2 regions of the Ornithinibacillus salinisoli genome follow, and region 1 is predicted to be linked to the other one. Evidence: riboswitches for the same ligand, from Rfam matches in the RefSeq annotation. Region 1 holds a riboswitch; the other holds the start of a gene.
What was found. Region 1 has a riboswitch for cyclic di-GMP ahead of ACFSTA_RS09110 (hypothetical protein). Riboswitches for the same ligand answer to the same signal wherever they lie in the genome.
Positions count from the first base shown of each region.

Region 2: it holds a riboswitch for cyclic di-GMP, as region 1 does, so the genes downstream of both, ACFSTA_RS14745 (response regulator transcription factor) here and ACFSTA_RS09110 (hypothetical protein) in region 1, are expected to answer to the same signal.

Region 1 covers NZ_JBHUMI010000014.1:387,765-395,357, forward strand. Annotated here, with positions in the region: gene ACFSTA_RS09090 (glycosyltransferase family 4 protein) at 1-625, opposite strand, end outside; gene ACFSTA_RS09095 (hypothetical protein) at 806-1,213, shown strand; gene ACFSTA_RS09100 (threonine/serine exporter family protein) at 1,374-2,084, shown strand; gene ACFSTA_RS09105 (threonine/serine exporter family protein) at 2,165-2,611, shown strand; cyclic di-GMP riboswitch class I at 2,759-2,843, shown strand; gene ACFSTA_RS09110 (hypothetical protein) at 2,979-3,227, shown strand; gene ACFSTA_RS09115 (DUF2187 family protein) at 3,241-3,462, shown strand; gene ACFSTA_RS09120 (HU family DNA-binding protein) at 3,515-3,787, opposite strand; gene ACFSTA_RS09125 (efflux RND transporter permease subunit) at 4,297-7,368, opposite strand; gene ACFSTA_RS09130 (efflux RND transporter periplasmic adaptor subunit) at 7,372-7,593, opposite strand, start outside.
Region 2 covers NZ_JBHUMI010000017.1:155,807-163,399, forward strand. Annotated here, with positions in the region: gene neuB (N-acetylneuraminate synthase) at 1-598, opposite strand, end outside; gene ACFSTA_RS14725 (acetyltransferase) at 595-1,233, opposite strand; gene ACFSTA_RS14730 (nucleotidyltransferase family protein) at 1,234-2,286, opposite strand; gene ACFSTA_RS14735 (LegC family aminotransferase) at 2,310-3,467, opposite strand; gene ACFSTA_RS14740 (NAD-dependent 4,6-dehydratase LegB) at 3,480-4,460, opposite strand; cyclic di-GMP riboswitch class I at 4,719-4,810, shown strand; gene ACFSTA_RS14745 (response regulator transcription factor) at 4,917-5,552, shown strand; gene motA (flagellar motor stator protein MotA) at 5,944-6,729, shown strand; gene motB (flagellar motor protein MotB) at 6,722-7,480, shown strand.

The sequences.
Region 1 (7,593 bases):
AAATTTTTGCTGGATAAAAGTTATGATACAAAAATCCGAGATTCGCTCCGATTAAGACAATACAAAAATATGCTACGAGTAGTTGTGTATCAATAATAGCCATGATAAACAGACTTGTTAATGCAATCGTTGTTACCCCTGTTGCAAGACCATCCAATCCGTCAATAAGATTGATCGCATTGGTAATCCCGACGATCCATAGAACCGTAATTAATACACTAAAAAATCCTAAATCAACAATGCCAAAAAGTGGGATCGTGATCCGCTCAATAATTAGTCCACCTGATATAAGAAACGAAGCGGCTATTAGCTGGCCAGTTAGTTTTGCTACAGGACGTAATGTGAATCGGTCATCTAATGCCCCTGTAATGATGATGATAACAGCACCAACAACGATTTCAGGTAAATGTTCATGATGTGGTTGTAGGTAGATGGCTCCTAAAAAGGCTCCAAGGAAAATAGCCAAACCACCTAATCTAGGTGTCACCTTTGTATGTATTTTTCGTTGGTTAGGGAAGTCAACTGTCCCAACCTTCATCGATAATTTTTTAACTGGATACGTAAGTAACCATGATGAAATAAGTGCGATAAAAAAAGCGATTATGAAATCGACGTATGGCAGCATAATATTCTCCTATAATTAAGATAGATTGCGTATGATAGTATTCTTGCCTAAATTATAGCTACTGATAATCATACTTGCAAATTTGATCAAATTAACGTCAATGTATTTTTACAATTGAGATAATTGGAATGATGTGGTAATATTAGCGCGAACTTATTAATTTCTTATAGGAGTGTTGTTATGAGTCCTTATGTATTTGTATTAGCAGCGATTTTGGCCGTAGTGCCGATGCTCATTGTCTTTAAAATTAATATGGAAAAATTAAAGGAAAATCCGGACCAATCTGGAAAGTTACAACAAAATTTTTTCATCGGAGCAGCACTAAGCGAAACAGTTCCTCTCATTCTCATTATTTTTGGAATCGCCAATATGGAAGAAGTTGCATCGATTGAAGAATTATTTATCCCTGGGATCATTGTCATTTTAACAATGGTTATTGGAACCTTTTTTGTATTTTTACAACGATCTGTTGGAGTTCCAGAGGAGTCTAAACAACTTGTTACGACATTTGCTATGGTTGGGGTAGCACTTGTTAATGCGATTCCTATTATCGCTCTCGTCTCACTATTTATGATGACACCCGCATAAATTAAGTCGTTAAAAATTTTCTGTGCGCCTACACGTGTGTAGGGCACTTTTTTTGTATTGCTTTCATAAAGTACTATTTCCTACTATAATATGATAAGAAATTGGCGTTTTGAAAGTTGGTAGAGATTTGGATAATCACAGTAAAATTACAAAGGTTTGTATGTTGGCAGGAAAAATAATGTTGGAGTGTAGCGCCGAAACTTATCGTGTGGAAGATACGATGGATCGGATAGCAAGGGCTTTTGATATCGCAAATCCACAAAGCTATGCAACACCAACCGGGATTAATTTTTCCGTTGATCGGGCTGAGGCTGCTAACTTCATGCGGATTGCCAAGCGTACGACAGATTTATATAAAATAGCCGAAGTTAATCGGATTTCTCGCATGATCACAGCTAATGAACTCACGTTGGATGAGGCACTGGAATCCTTGAAGCGATTAGAATCCAAGAGCCTTTTCTACTCTCACAAGATACAAATTCTTGCTGCTGCACTAGTGAGTGGCTGCTTTACCATCATGTTTGGCGGCACATGGACAGACTTCCTTCCCGCTTTTATTGCAGGAGGATTAGGATTTGCTGGGATGTTAGGGGTTGAAAGGTTCGTGGAAATCCGCTTCATAGCAGAGTTCTTTGCATCCTTAATCATTGGGTTGACGGCATGGGTATTTATTACAACCGGATTAGGAATGGAACTGGATAAAATAATTATTGGGGCCGTCATGCCATTAGTTCCAGGTTTACATATCACGAATGCGGTCCGCGACTTAATGGCAGGCCACCTCGTTGCAGGCGTCTCCAAAGGAGTCGAAGCAATACTCACCGCATTCGCCATCGGAGCAGGCATCGCCGCCATCCTCGCCTTCGCCTAGTAATGTCGAAAAATGTCGGTGCCTGTCACCTGTCGAATTTTGTCGGTGACAGGCACTTTATAAGTTAGGAGTTTTGGGTTATGGTTATTGTTGCGCAGTTGGTTACTAGTTTTATTGCTGCGGCTGGTTTTGGTGTTCTTTTTAATGCTCCTCGAAGGGCTCTTATTCAATGTGGATTTGTTGGTATGGCTGGTTGGATTTTGTATTTTGTTCTCGTACAAAATGGTATGGATGCTGTTCCAGCAACTGTTTTCGGTGCCATGTTAGTAGCCGTTTTCAGTCATATATTAGCACGGATTTATAAAACACCTATTATCGTATTTAATGTTTCTGGGATCATTCCTCTTGTTCCAGGCGGAATTGCATACGAAGCAATGCGTAATTTCGTGGAAAATGATTATTACAATGCGATTCAATATTCTGCCAAAGTTATGCTGCTAGCTGGAGGTATAGCGATTGGTTTAATGTTCTCGGAGGTTGCTAATCAAATCATTCGAAAACTAGTTACTAAAAAATCGCGTGCTTGACTTTTATAAATTATTTCACCAGTTCATTCTTTTTTATCCGCTATAATTTAGTGCGAATTACCTACCATAAATAGGTAATTTTGTCTAAAAGTGACGAAATATATTGAAAATATCGTTCAAAAGTTATATTATTTAGATAACATTAATATATGTAAAAGGCAAACTTATTGAAAAATAAGGACGCAAAGTTACGAGTCTAAGGTCATCAGACTAAGATCGTCGGACCGCCACAGGGATTGGGTAAAAAAGTATTGCAAATCTTGAAGACATCTTTATCCACCATATTTAGAGGTGGATTTTTTTATACCTGATTTGGGAATGCCCCTTTTACATAAGATTTTTTTCTATATGAAAGGTGGATGTTCTATTGACAGTATTGTTTGGTACAATCGAGTACTTCGAAAGAGAACTATTAGTAGCTGCTAAGAATCGACCGAAAAAATTATCAGAAATAGATCAAATTAAATCATTTTACTCATTATTAGAGAATGAAATTTCATATGATTATATATGTGATGATTCATTCCGAAAAGACTGTTTACAAAACCTTACAACTGCATATGAGAAAATCATCAGTCAAAAAACAGCTCGACAAGTAAAGATATCGTTATCTTAAAAGGAGGCTAATGATGAATAAAGAAAATAGTTTATCATCAGAAATGGAAAAAGCAGGTATAGGAGATGTAATTCTTTTTGATCGAAGAGATAATCTGTGCGAAGGAACAGTTTTTCTTGTAAGGGATAATAGTGTATTAGTTGAAATATCTAGGGAAGCTGCCAAGATATTAGGGTATGAAATGCCAAACACAGTTGTTAGACATGGGAACTATACAATTAAAGCAAGTTGTTAACGTAAAAAAGGAGTTCTGTCCTCATTGGACAGAACTCCTTTTATGATTATACTTACTTCACTAATTCTTTTAGTTGTTTTCCTGGCTTGAATGCAGGAACTTTGCTAGCAGCAATTTGGATTTCTTCCCCAGTTTGAGGATTTCTTCCAGTACGAGCTGCGCGGTCACGTACTTCAAAGTTTCCGAAACCGATTAATTGTACTTTGTCTCCACTTTTTAATGAGTCAGAGATAGATTCAAATACTGCGTCTACAGCTTTTGTTGCATCCTTCTTTGAAAGTTCACTTTTCTCTGCTACTGCATTTACTAATTCTGTTTTATTCATTTCTATCAACCTTTCCTATTTCTTATTTATATCTCTATTTTACTATATCGGTAATATTTAGCAAACATTAATAGCCAAATCCAACTATATTACATGTTTTTCGTCCATTTTATAGTAAATGAATAGAGATTTGGACGGAAATAGCTTTTTTTAGTAGTATTAGTATATTATTCCGATTATTTTTTCTAACCTAAGGGAGGTGCGGACATGGGATACGTTATTTCATAAAATAACATCCATTTGAAAGTGTTTGTGGACATGAAGTACGTTAATTGCACCAATTAGGACGAGAATACCTGTATTTTCAGTTAATAAAGGAACAGATGTCCTCCTAGACTCTCAAAAGCATAATCTGTCACAAATAAGAGAACAATTGTCCGCTTGATTACTATACCAAAAAATCCCACTACACTAACCATAAGCTAACCAATAAATGAAGATAAAACACAATCAGAGCACATTACCACACACATAAGAAAAAGCCCCCAAAGGAGCTTTTCCCACAAAAATTATGCTTCTTTTTTCTTTCGTCGGACAATTTTACCTGTTAGATCATCGAACAAGGTATATACGACCGGAATCAATACCAGTGTAAATATACTTGAAACACTTAAACCAAAGATAATCGTAACAGCTAATGGTTGCTGCATTTCCGCACCTTCTCCTAACGCAAGACCTAGCGGTATCATCGCTAGGATCGTTGTTAATGTCGTCATAAGGATAGGACGTAATCTGCTCTTTCCGGCTTCAATAATTGCCTCAAATCGGTCCATACCTCTCCTCCGTAAAATATTGATGTAATCAACAAGTACGATCGAGTTGTTCACAACTATTCCGGCGAGCATAATGATTCCGATAAAACCTGGGATACTTAACGGTAATCCAGTAACAAACAATCCACCCATAACACCAACAACAGTTGCTGGAAGAGAGAACATAATAATAAACGGGAATAGGAAGTTCTCAAATTGAATTGCCATTACCGCATACACTAAAAAAATGGAGAAGACAAGGGCTAGCGCTAAATCAGTAAATGATTCCGTCATGTCTTCCGCTTGCCCACCTAACGAGTAAGAGTAATTTTCAGGAATAGACATACTCGCTAATCTATCTTCTATATCTGATACGACACTTGCTAAGTCACGATCCACAACATCACTCGTTATATTCATTTGTGGTTGTTGATTTTGTCGTAATAACGAAACAGGTCCTTGCATTTCCTGAAAATCAGAAACCTCTTCTAAAGGTATCACTGCTCCAGTTGGTGTTGTCACTTTCAAATCCTGTAAATCGCTGATAGTACTACGCTGATCTTCGGGATATAGAAGTGTGACATCCATTTCATGTCCTTCCTCACGATATTGAGTTGCTAGTTGCCCCGTAAATTGGAGGCTAATTTGTCCCAATATCTGATCTTGAGTTAATCCGTACATAGCCGCTTTTTCATTATTTATTTCAATGTTCATTTGCGGCACACCTTCTGATGCCGCTGTAGTAGGATTATACACACCATTCACCGCTTGTATTTCAGAAACAACTTCCTCAGCTAAGTCACTTAATACCTCGTGCTCCGGACCATTCAATTGGATTTGAATAGGATCTCCCATGCCCATGCCTGCATCGGATGCACTTACAGTTATTTCTGCTCCAGGTATACCTTGTAACCTCTGATCGATCTCCTGCACAATATCTGTTGTTGTTTTATCCCGGTCACTAGCTGGGATGAGTTGTATCATATAGGAAGCTTGGTTTCCACCGCCACCCCCCATAGGACCCATTGCCCCGCTACTACCTACACTTACATAATTGGTTTCAATATAATCTTCATAATCTGTTAATCGATCATTCACTTTTTCCACAATATCTTCCGTATGGCTTAATGAAGTTCCCGTAGCAGTTTCAACCGATATTTCCATTTGCCCCTGATCTGCTTCTGGCATAAATTCTGCTCCGATCAGCGGAGTTAATGCCAAGCTTCCTACGATAGTAATAATGGTTGCAGCAACGGTTGTTTTTCGATGCTTTAAAGTCCACTTTAGAATTCTTGCATAGCCGCTTCCTATACGCTCTAATAAATTATTGAACCAATAACGCCGTCCATGGTTTTCCATTGCTTTTGATAGCAATTTGGAAGACAACATGGGTACCAATGTTAAGGCAACAACAAGGGATGCGATTAAGGAAAATGCAACTGCTAATGCTAATGGCGTAAATAAGTCTGATGCAATTCCTTGCACAAATACAATCGGTAAAAATACGACTAATGTTGTTGTCGTCGATGCAATAACTGCTGGCGTTAACTCAGAGGCACCTTTAATCGCAGATTCCTTCAAGCTATAGCCACGCTGCCTATAGGAATAAATATTTTCTAAAATAACAATCGAACTATCCACCATCATTCCAAGTCCTAATGCCAATCCACCTAGTGTGAGAATATTTAGCGTCTCACCAGTAAAGTACATTAAGGTAAATGTTGATATGATCGCAATAGGGATTGATGCTCCAATGACAATTGTTGCCCGGATGCTTTTTAGGAATAACAGCAAGATAATTAAGGACATAATGCCCCCAAGTAGGATATTCTTCACAACCGAGTCAATCGACATTTCAATAAATTCGGACGTATCAATGACAACACCTAGATCAACATCCTCTGATAATTGACCATTTAACTCCGACATAGCATCCTTAATATTTGACGCAACATCAACCGTATTTCCATCCGTTTTTTTCATGATGGATAATACAATTGATTCACTGCCATTGACTAGGGTCAATCCATTCGATTCTTTATAGGTGTCATGTACTTCTACTACATCTTCCACATGAATGGTTGCCCCATTCTGTGTTTGAATTATTGTTTTACCAATATCATCGATGGAGTCAAATGTACCCGTAACGCGAAGTTGTAAGTCCTTGTCTCCTCGTTCGACTGTACCGACAGATGATGACTGATTTTGGCTATTTAATGCTTGTGTAATCGCTTGTGGATTTAAGCCATACTGTTGCATTTTTGCTTCATCAAGAATTAATTGAATTTCTCTTGTTTTAGCACCTTCAACAGTTACGGACGCAACACCGCCTTGACGCTCAAAATATGGAACAACTTGATCTTCCGCAATTTGTGTTAATGCTGATGCATCTTTCCCAGTTATACTGACCCACATAACAGGCATTTGTTCTGGGTTAAAGCGCATAATGTTGGGTTCGGCAGCATTTTGTGGTAAAAATCCTTTCACCTGATCGACACGTTCCCTAACATCGAGCAATGCTTGATCCAAATCTACGCCATTATTAAACATCATAACAACCAGTGATGAACCTGACTGTGATTGTGATTGTATCGTATCAACACCTTCTACGGAACTAATCGCATTCTCGATCGGTCGGCTGATTAAATTCTCAACTTCCTGTGGGGCTGCATCATCATAAGATGTTGCTATTACTGCAATTGGCAGGTCTATTTTCGGAAAAAGATCTACAGCCAAACTGCGGAGCGAGATAACACCGAGTGCAATAATAGCTAGTACGATCATGATGACACCAACAGGTCGTTTGACAGATGTATTTACTAGCTTCATTGCTTATTCCCCACTTTCTTCAACGATCTCTACCTTCGTTCCATCACTTAATAATAGTTGACCATTCACGACAATTTGATCTCCTTCAGATATCTCTGCCTCGACAGCAGCTACATCTGATTGTGTTTCCTGAATTGTTATGTTTGTTTTTACTGCTTCTTGATCGTTTATGATATATACAAACGTTTCATCACTTTCTTCCACAATAGCTGCTGTTGGAATTAA
Region 2 (7,593 bases), on a different contig from region 1:
AACCTACATTCACCTTAAGCCCATGTTTAATTGTGTTCATGGCTGTTAAATTAACATCCTTCATCGGTGTAGGGTATTCGGTATTACAGTGAAGCACAGTTATGTCTGTAGTTCCATAATTCTTAAGGATATTAATAGCGTTTTCTATTTCTCCTAATGTTGCCATACCGGTTGAGATAATGACTTTTCTTTTGGTCTGTCCAACCTTTCGCAAATAAGGAACATTGTTAATTTCACCTGAAGGAATTTTGAAAATTTCGATCCCGAGGTTATAAAGTAGTTCAATGCTTTCTAAATCAAATGGGGATGATAAAAACATAATTCCTTTAGAATTACTGTGTTCTAACAACTCATTATGCTTTTCATAATCTAATTCCAGTTTTTTTATCATGTCATATTGACTCTCACTAGAACCAGTTGTTTCATTTTGATATTTAGCTTTTTGCGCACTTTTTGTAACTAGCTTTTCTGCCTTAAAACTTTGAAATTTTACTGCATCTGCACCAGCATTACTTGCTTCATCAATTAATCTTTTTGCTAAATCAATACTTCCGTTATGATTAACTCCTGCTTCTGCTATAACAAATACGTTGTTCATTGCTGCACCACCTTGCATGGATTTCCATAAGCTTTTTGATTATTTCCTATATCTTGTACAACAACACTACCGGCACCAATTATTGTTTCCCTACCAATATTAATATTTTGAATGACCGTTGTATTAGTCCCAATATGTGTGAAATCTCCTACGTGAACTGAACCACTAAGTGTCGTTCCAGGTGCGATATGACAAAATTCCCCTACACTACAATCATGTTCAATAATGGCACCAGTATTTATGATAGAGTTACTACTTATAATTACGTTAGTGTTTATAATAGCGGCTTTACCAATAAAAGTTCCGTTTGATATATTGACATTTTCTGAGATGATAGCCGTATGATCGATGATGATTGGAAATTTATATCCAATCTTAACTGCCAATTGATACAGTTTTTGTCTAAGTGCCATATCCCCTATACTCCCAACTGATAGGAAGGCGTATTCTATTCCTTGTTGAAAATAATAAGGTAAATCATCATCTACACCTATTATTTCGTAATTATTGACTGTTGACCCAACTTTATCAATCGTATCGATAATTCCTATAATTTTATAATTTTCTTGACTTGCAAGTGTATCAATAACACTACTACAATGCCCGCCACCGCCAAGTAATAAAATATCTTTCATTTAGTTAACACCAAGCTTCTCTAACATATTCTCCATCTCTTTAAACTGCCCCATATCGAGCCAATCATTTTCATTAATGGGATAAACGCCTATTTTTTCGTTTTTTTCAATATATTGATTAATTAACTCTGTTATATGGTAAAAGGTATTTTCAGGAATGTCATTTATGCATTCAGGCTCTAGAATATACATACCTGTATTTACTAAATAGGCATACTCTGGTTTTTCTATCATCTCTTTCACACTACTAGCTTCATTAAGTTTAATGACACCATAGGGAATTGTATAATGTTTTAAAGAAGTAATTAGTGTAATTTTATTTTTGTTATCATAATGATATTTCAACATATCAGAGTAGTTACCATCAATTAATATATCGCAATTACTGACAAAGAAGGTTTTTTGCAATTTATCTTTCATTAGGTATAGACTCCCAGCTGTACCTAGTGGTTTCTCTTCATCAATATAATCTATAGTATAATTTTTATCCAGATCATTAAAGTAGGCCTTAATCATATTCTTTTTATAATTTGTTGTCATATAGTAATTGGTACATCCATATTCTACAAAGCGGTTGATAATTCTCTCGACAATAGGAGTATCACCAATAGGTATTAAAGGCTTAGGAAGAATTTTCGTATATGGTTCTAATCTAGTACCTTTTCCACCAGCCATTATAACAACAGGATTATTTAGTATATGATAGTGGTTCAGCTTTGTTTTGATTCTGTCATTCCAAAATATTATATCTATTACATCATTATTAAAGTTAAGAACTGGAATTGCTTCAATCATCTCTCTTTGTAAAATGTCTCTAGCCTTAGCTTTTTCATGATCATATATATAGATAGGGGATTTATTCATGATTAAACGAACTGTCTTATTTAAATCTCCATTTTTAAGCAGCCACCTTCTTATATCACCATCTGTTATTATACCTATTAACTTAGATTCTTCCGTAACAAGTAGAATTTTTTTTGCTGTTATATCAAGTTTTTTTATTGCTTCACTTATTGTAAATTCTTCATCTATAAAAAGGTCCTGTAAGATCATAAGTAATCTCCTCTTTCATTTTGTTACTTCATTTTAGTTAAAAGGTCTATAACACTATTAACTTCTTCGAGCTCTAGGTTTGAACTACATGGTATATTTAATATTTCGCTGATTAACATAGGTGCGTTTTCTATTTTATATGTTTGGTTTTGTAAATAAGGTTTTTGTTCATGAATTAATCCCCAAATTGGCCTAGTTTGAATGCCATGTTCATTTAATTTACTTAATACTTGAACACGATCTAAGCCGAATAACTTTTTATTTATAGATAAGGAATAAAACCAGTAATTTGGCCTTGTCTCCTTGTTAAACTCAAGAAGAGTTAACCCCCGAATATCAGATAATTTCTCCAAATAATAATGGTAATTTGTTTTTTTTATTGTTATAAAATTTTCTAACTGCTCGAGTTGTGCTACACCGATAGCAGCCTGTAAATTTGTCATTCGATAATTATATCCAATTTCATTGTGAATATAGTAGAGTTGGTCATCTTTTGCTTGCGTTGACAGATATTTAGCCTTTTCTGCTAATGGATTATCCTTAGCTATAAGCATTCCTCCGCCACCAGATGTGATAATCTTATTTCCATTAAAAGAGTAAACACCAAAATCGCCAATTGTTCCAGCATATTTCCCTTTAAATTTTCCAGACTTACAATATGTCCCTAATGCTTCGGTTGCATCTTCAATTACTGTAAGATTAAACTTAGCTGCAATCTCCATTATTTTTTCCATGTTAGCCATATTCCCAAATACATGGACGATAACGAGGGCTTTAATGACCTTATCAGTTCTTTTATTAACTAATCCATGACTTGTTAGCTTACATTCCGTTTGACAAAATTCTTCCAACTTATTTACATCGAGATTTAATGTATGATCACAATCCATAAAAATTGGTTCTGCACCTACGTATTTAGTAGGGTTAACTGCAGCAATAAACGTTAAAGTAGGAACTATAACCTCGTTGCCATTTCCAACTCCGGCTAAATGTAGTGCTAAATGTAATCCCGCTGTTCCACTTTGACATGCAACTGCTTTGCTGACTTTAAGGTAATTTGCTATATCAGTTTCAAACTTATCGATAAAGCTTCCACCAGTTGAAATCCATTCAGCTTCAATAGCTTCCGTTACATATTTTAATTCATTTCCTTTTAAATTTGGTACAGATAGAGGAATCATATTAATTCTCCCTTATATATTAAAAATGTCAGTTTTATATTTATCTAAGTTATTTTTTAGCCAGTCTATTGTTTCTGCAAGTCCTGATTCTAACGTGTAATGAGGTTTCCAATTAGTTAGCATTTTTATTTTTTCATTAGAACCAAGAAGACGGTTTACTTCACTTTTCTCAGGTCTATTGCGTTGTTCTTCATTTATAATTATAGCGTTTGGGTTTATCTGCTTAATTAGTTCTTCTGCTAATTCCTTGATTGATATTTCTTTCTGTGTTGCAATGTTAATCTCTTCGCCTATTGTGTTTTCACATTTAGCTATTTCAATAAACCCTTGCACAGTATCTTTTACATAGTTAAAATCCCTTGTTGGTGATAAGGATCCCAATTTAATTTCGTTTTTACCGGCTAGAAGCTGTGAAATAATCGTTGGTATTACGGCTCTTGCAGATTGCCTAGGTCCATAAGTGTTAAATGGTCTTACTATTGTTAATGGACTATTGAAGCTACGATAAAATGATTCTGCGATCCGATCCGCCCCGATTTTTGAAGCGGAATAAGGTGATTGGCCTTGAAATGAATGGTTTTCGTCTATTGGTACATATTTTGCAGAGCCATATACTTCGGAGGTGGAAGTGACTAAAATTCTCTTAGTTTTTAAATCTCGGGCAGCCTGTAGGACATTTAAAGTCCCTTTTATATTAGTATCCACATATGAATCGGGTGAGTGGTAGCTAAAAGGGATTCCTATCAGTGCTGCTAAATGATGTACTTCATCAATACCTTTCATGGCTTCCTTAACACCATTAGGATCTCTAATGTCTCCATTGAATACTTCAATTTCTTTTAGAATATCTTTAGGAAGTGTTTCAAGCCATCCCCATGAATTAAATGAATTATAGTAAACAAACGCCTTCACCGAGTGCCCGTCTTTAATTAATTTTTCCGTTAGGTGCGATCCAATAAACCCTTCAGAACCAGTTACTAATATTTTTGACATGTATCATAATCCTTTCAAATATACAGTGATATTAATTAAGTATATATTAATAATTTTATCGGTACAAAATGCTTGTGTGTGAAGTTGGGAAATTATAGGATAATTCGATATAGAACTAGAAATCATCTAGTCCAAGTATAGGTCAATTTTACTATCAAAATTTCCCAACCTCTAAAAACAAAAATTTTCTTGCCATATTCGACAAATTCCGATACCATTACTAATAGTTATTAATTACTAGTATAGTTCTATACTTCCAATAGAAAAAGGCAAACTATCTGAAAAGATAGGACGCAAAGCCTAGGGTCTAAGGTCTTATGACTTATGACTATGATCGCCTGGTTGCCAAGATGGATTTAAGTTAAATAAATCTTATTTTTGGCTGTTCTTTTTTAGGAATAGCCTTTTTTATTGGTCAAAATCCTTTACTACTAATAAAAATAGGAGTCGATGGCTATGGGAAATATTTTAATGATTAAGGAAAAAGATTTAGTAAGAGACGTCATCATAGAAAAATTACAGGAAATGCTTCCTCAACACAAGCTAACCGCATACAATTCAGTGGAATTTAGCTCACTTCAGCATAATGAGCAAAAGGTAGATTTATTGATTCTTGATATGAATACTAGAATAGATATTTTAGAAGCGATTGAAACATATGGACAACATCATACTAAAATTGCGGTGTGGTCTTCAGAACTAGAAAGTGATCGTTTATCAGATCTTTTTAAGCTAGGTTTACATGGTTACTTCTACAATGGCATGGAAATCAGTGAATTGATTTTCGCAATTAAAACCATGTTAAATGGAACACAATACATCCATTCTCAGCTAGCATCTGCATTACTAAGTGATTATGTGAAAATCACAAACAAAAAACCAATTCGTCCTTCCGGTATTTTAACGGAGCAAGAATGGAATGTCCTAGAGCATATTGTAAAAGGACATAATAATGGAAGTATAGCGAGTAGCCTATTTATCTCTGCAAACACGGTCAACAACCATGTAAGCTCCATATTAAAGAAATTACATGTGTCCGATCGAACCAATGCAGTAATAGTAGCAGTGAAAAATAATTGGGTAACACTATAAGTAATGATGAGAGATATTAAAAGTTGAATGACCAAAAGCAGCTCAGGTTCATGTAGCTGCTTTTATTTACCAGTAATTAAATTTCTTAAAAGACTACATATTACAAGAAAACTGTACGATATACTAAGTATCCTATTTTATAGTAAAAAGATCCTATAAATGATTACATGAGATATGGTAACTAGCTATTTATTCCTGTTTTCGTTTATTGAAATAACAAGTTGGCATTGAATAAATAAATAGTAAAAAAGATCTATATTTCGCTACAAAATAGGTTGCTAGTATTTATAGGAAAATATAACGATATAGCATACGTGATATGTAAGATTCATAGTTGGTTGAAATGGATAGTTTTTAACTACTCTTTCACCTAATTGGAGGTATACAGAAAATGGATAAAACATCAATTATAGGAATTTTTCTTGGGGTTTTTGCAATAGGAGTAGGAATGGTTATGAAGGGAGTTCCTGTTAGTGCTTTAATAAATCCTGCAGCATTATTAATTATTTTTATAGGGACTGCCGCATCAATATGTATCGCTTTTCCAATGAGAACCCTTAAAAAATTGCCTGCTTGGTTCAAAATCATCTTTATGGAAGATAAGCAAACAGATATCAAAGAATTAATTCATATGTTTTCCGATATGGCAGATCAAACTCGTAAAGAGGGGATTTTGATGTTGGAAAAACAAATAGGTGAGATGAAGGATCCTTTCCTTGTTTCGGGTTTACAGTTAGCGGTTGATGGTCAAACACCTGATTTTATTCGGGATGTAATGATGGAGAAAGTTGATGCGATGGAGAAAAGACACCAAGAAGGATCTGCTGTATTTACACAAGCGGGTACATATGCACCGACACTAGGAGTGTTAGGGGCAGTTGTAGGATTAATTGCTGCGTTAGGAAATATGGAAGATATGGAAAAGTTAGGTCATGCAATCTCAGCAGCCTTTATTGCAACATTGTTTGGAATATTTTCAGGTTATGTTTTGTGGCATCCTTTTGCAAATAAATTAAAAAGAAAATCACAGCATGAGGTTCATATCAAAGAGATAATCATTGAGGGAATAGTATCTATTACTAATGGGGATTCACCACAGATCGTAAAAGATAAACTAGGGTCTTATCTATCCACTAAGGAAAAGATTGCTTTTGAAGAGGAGGAAGCTCATGCGTAAGAAGAGAAACAAGGACGATAACCATGTAGATGAGTCCTGGCTTCTTCCATATGCAGATATGTTAACACTGCTACTTGCTTTATTCATCGTTTTATTCTCAATGAGTGAGGTTGATACGCAAAAGTATAAAGAGCTTGCCCAAATATTTAATAGTGAATTTTCTGATGGAGGTAGCATCTTCGAAGACGAGGAGACCCCAATTGAAGAAAATGATCTTCCAGAAGAAGATGAAGCAGAAGACGAAGCTATGGACGAAGATAAGACAACTGAAATGCTATCCATGAGTGAACTACAGCAGGAAATAAATAACTATATTGAAGAAAATAATTTAACAGACGTATTGGAAACGAAGCTATCAGATGAGGGGTTATTGGTTTCCATTATGAATGATGTTTCTTTTGATTCCGGTAGTGCAGATGTAAGTGGGCAGGGTAGATCGATAGCAAGCGAAATCTCAAATTTTCTTGATACGGATCCACCTCGTCAAATTGTAATTAGTGGACACACAGATAATGTTCCAATGAACAACACTGAATTTGGTTCAAACTGGGAATTAAGTGTTATGCGAGCAGTTAATTTTATGACATATATTTTAGATAATGAAAATCTCGATCCGGCAAAGTTTAGTGCAAAAGGTTTTGGGGAGCATCAGCCTGTAGTACCGAATTCAAATGACGAAAATAGAAAAAGAAATAGAAGAGTAGAAGTTTTGATATTACCAAATTATACAATTAAAGAAAATGTAAAATAATGTGAGAAATTGTATTCATTTACTTCTAATAATTGTTAATACACATTAGAATTTAAAACTTTACATTAGGATATTCGTTGTAACGGATTGATAGACAAATATGCAAACAACAT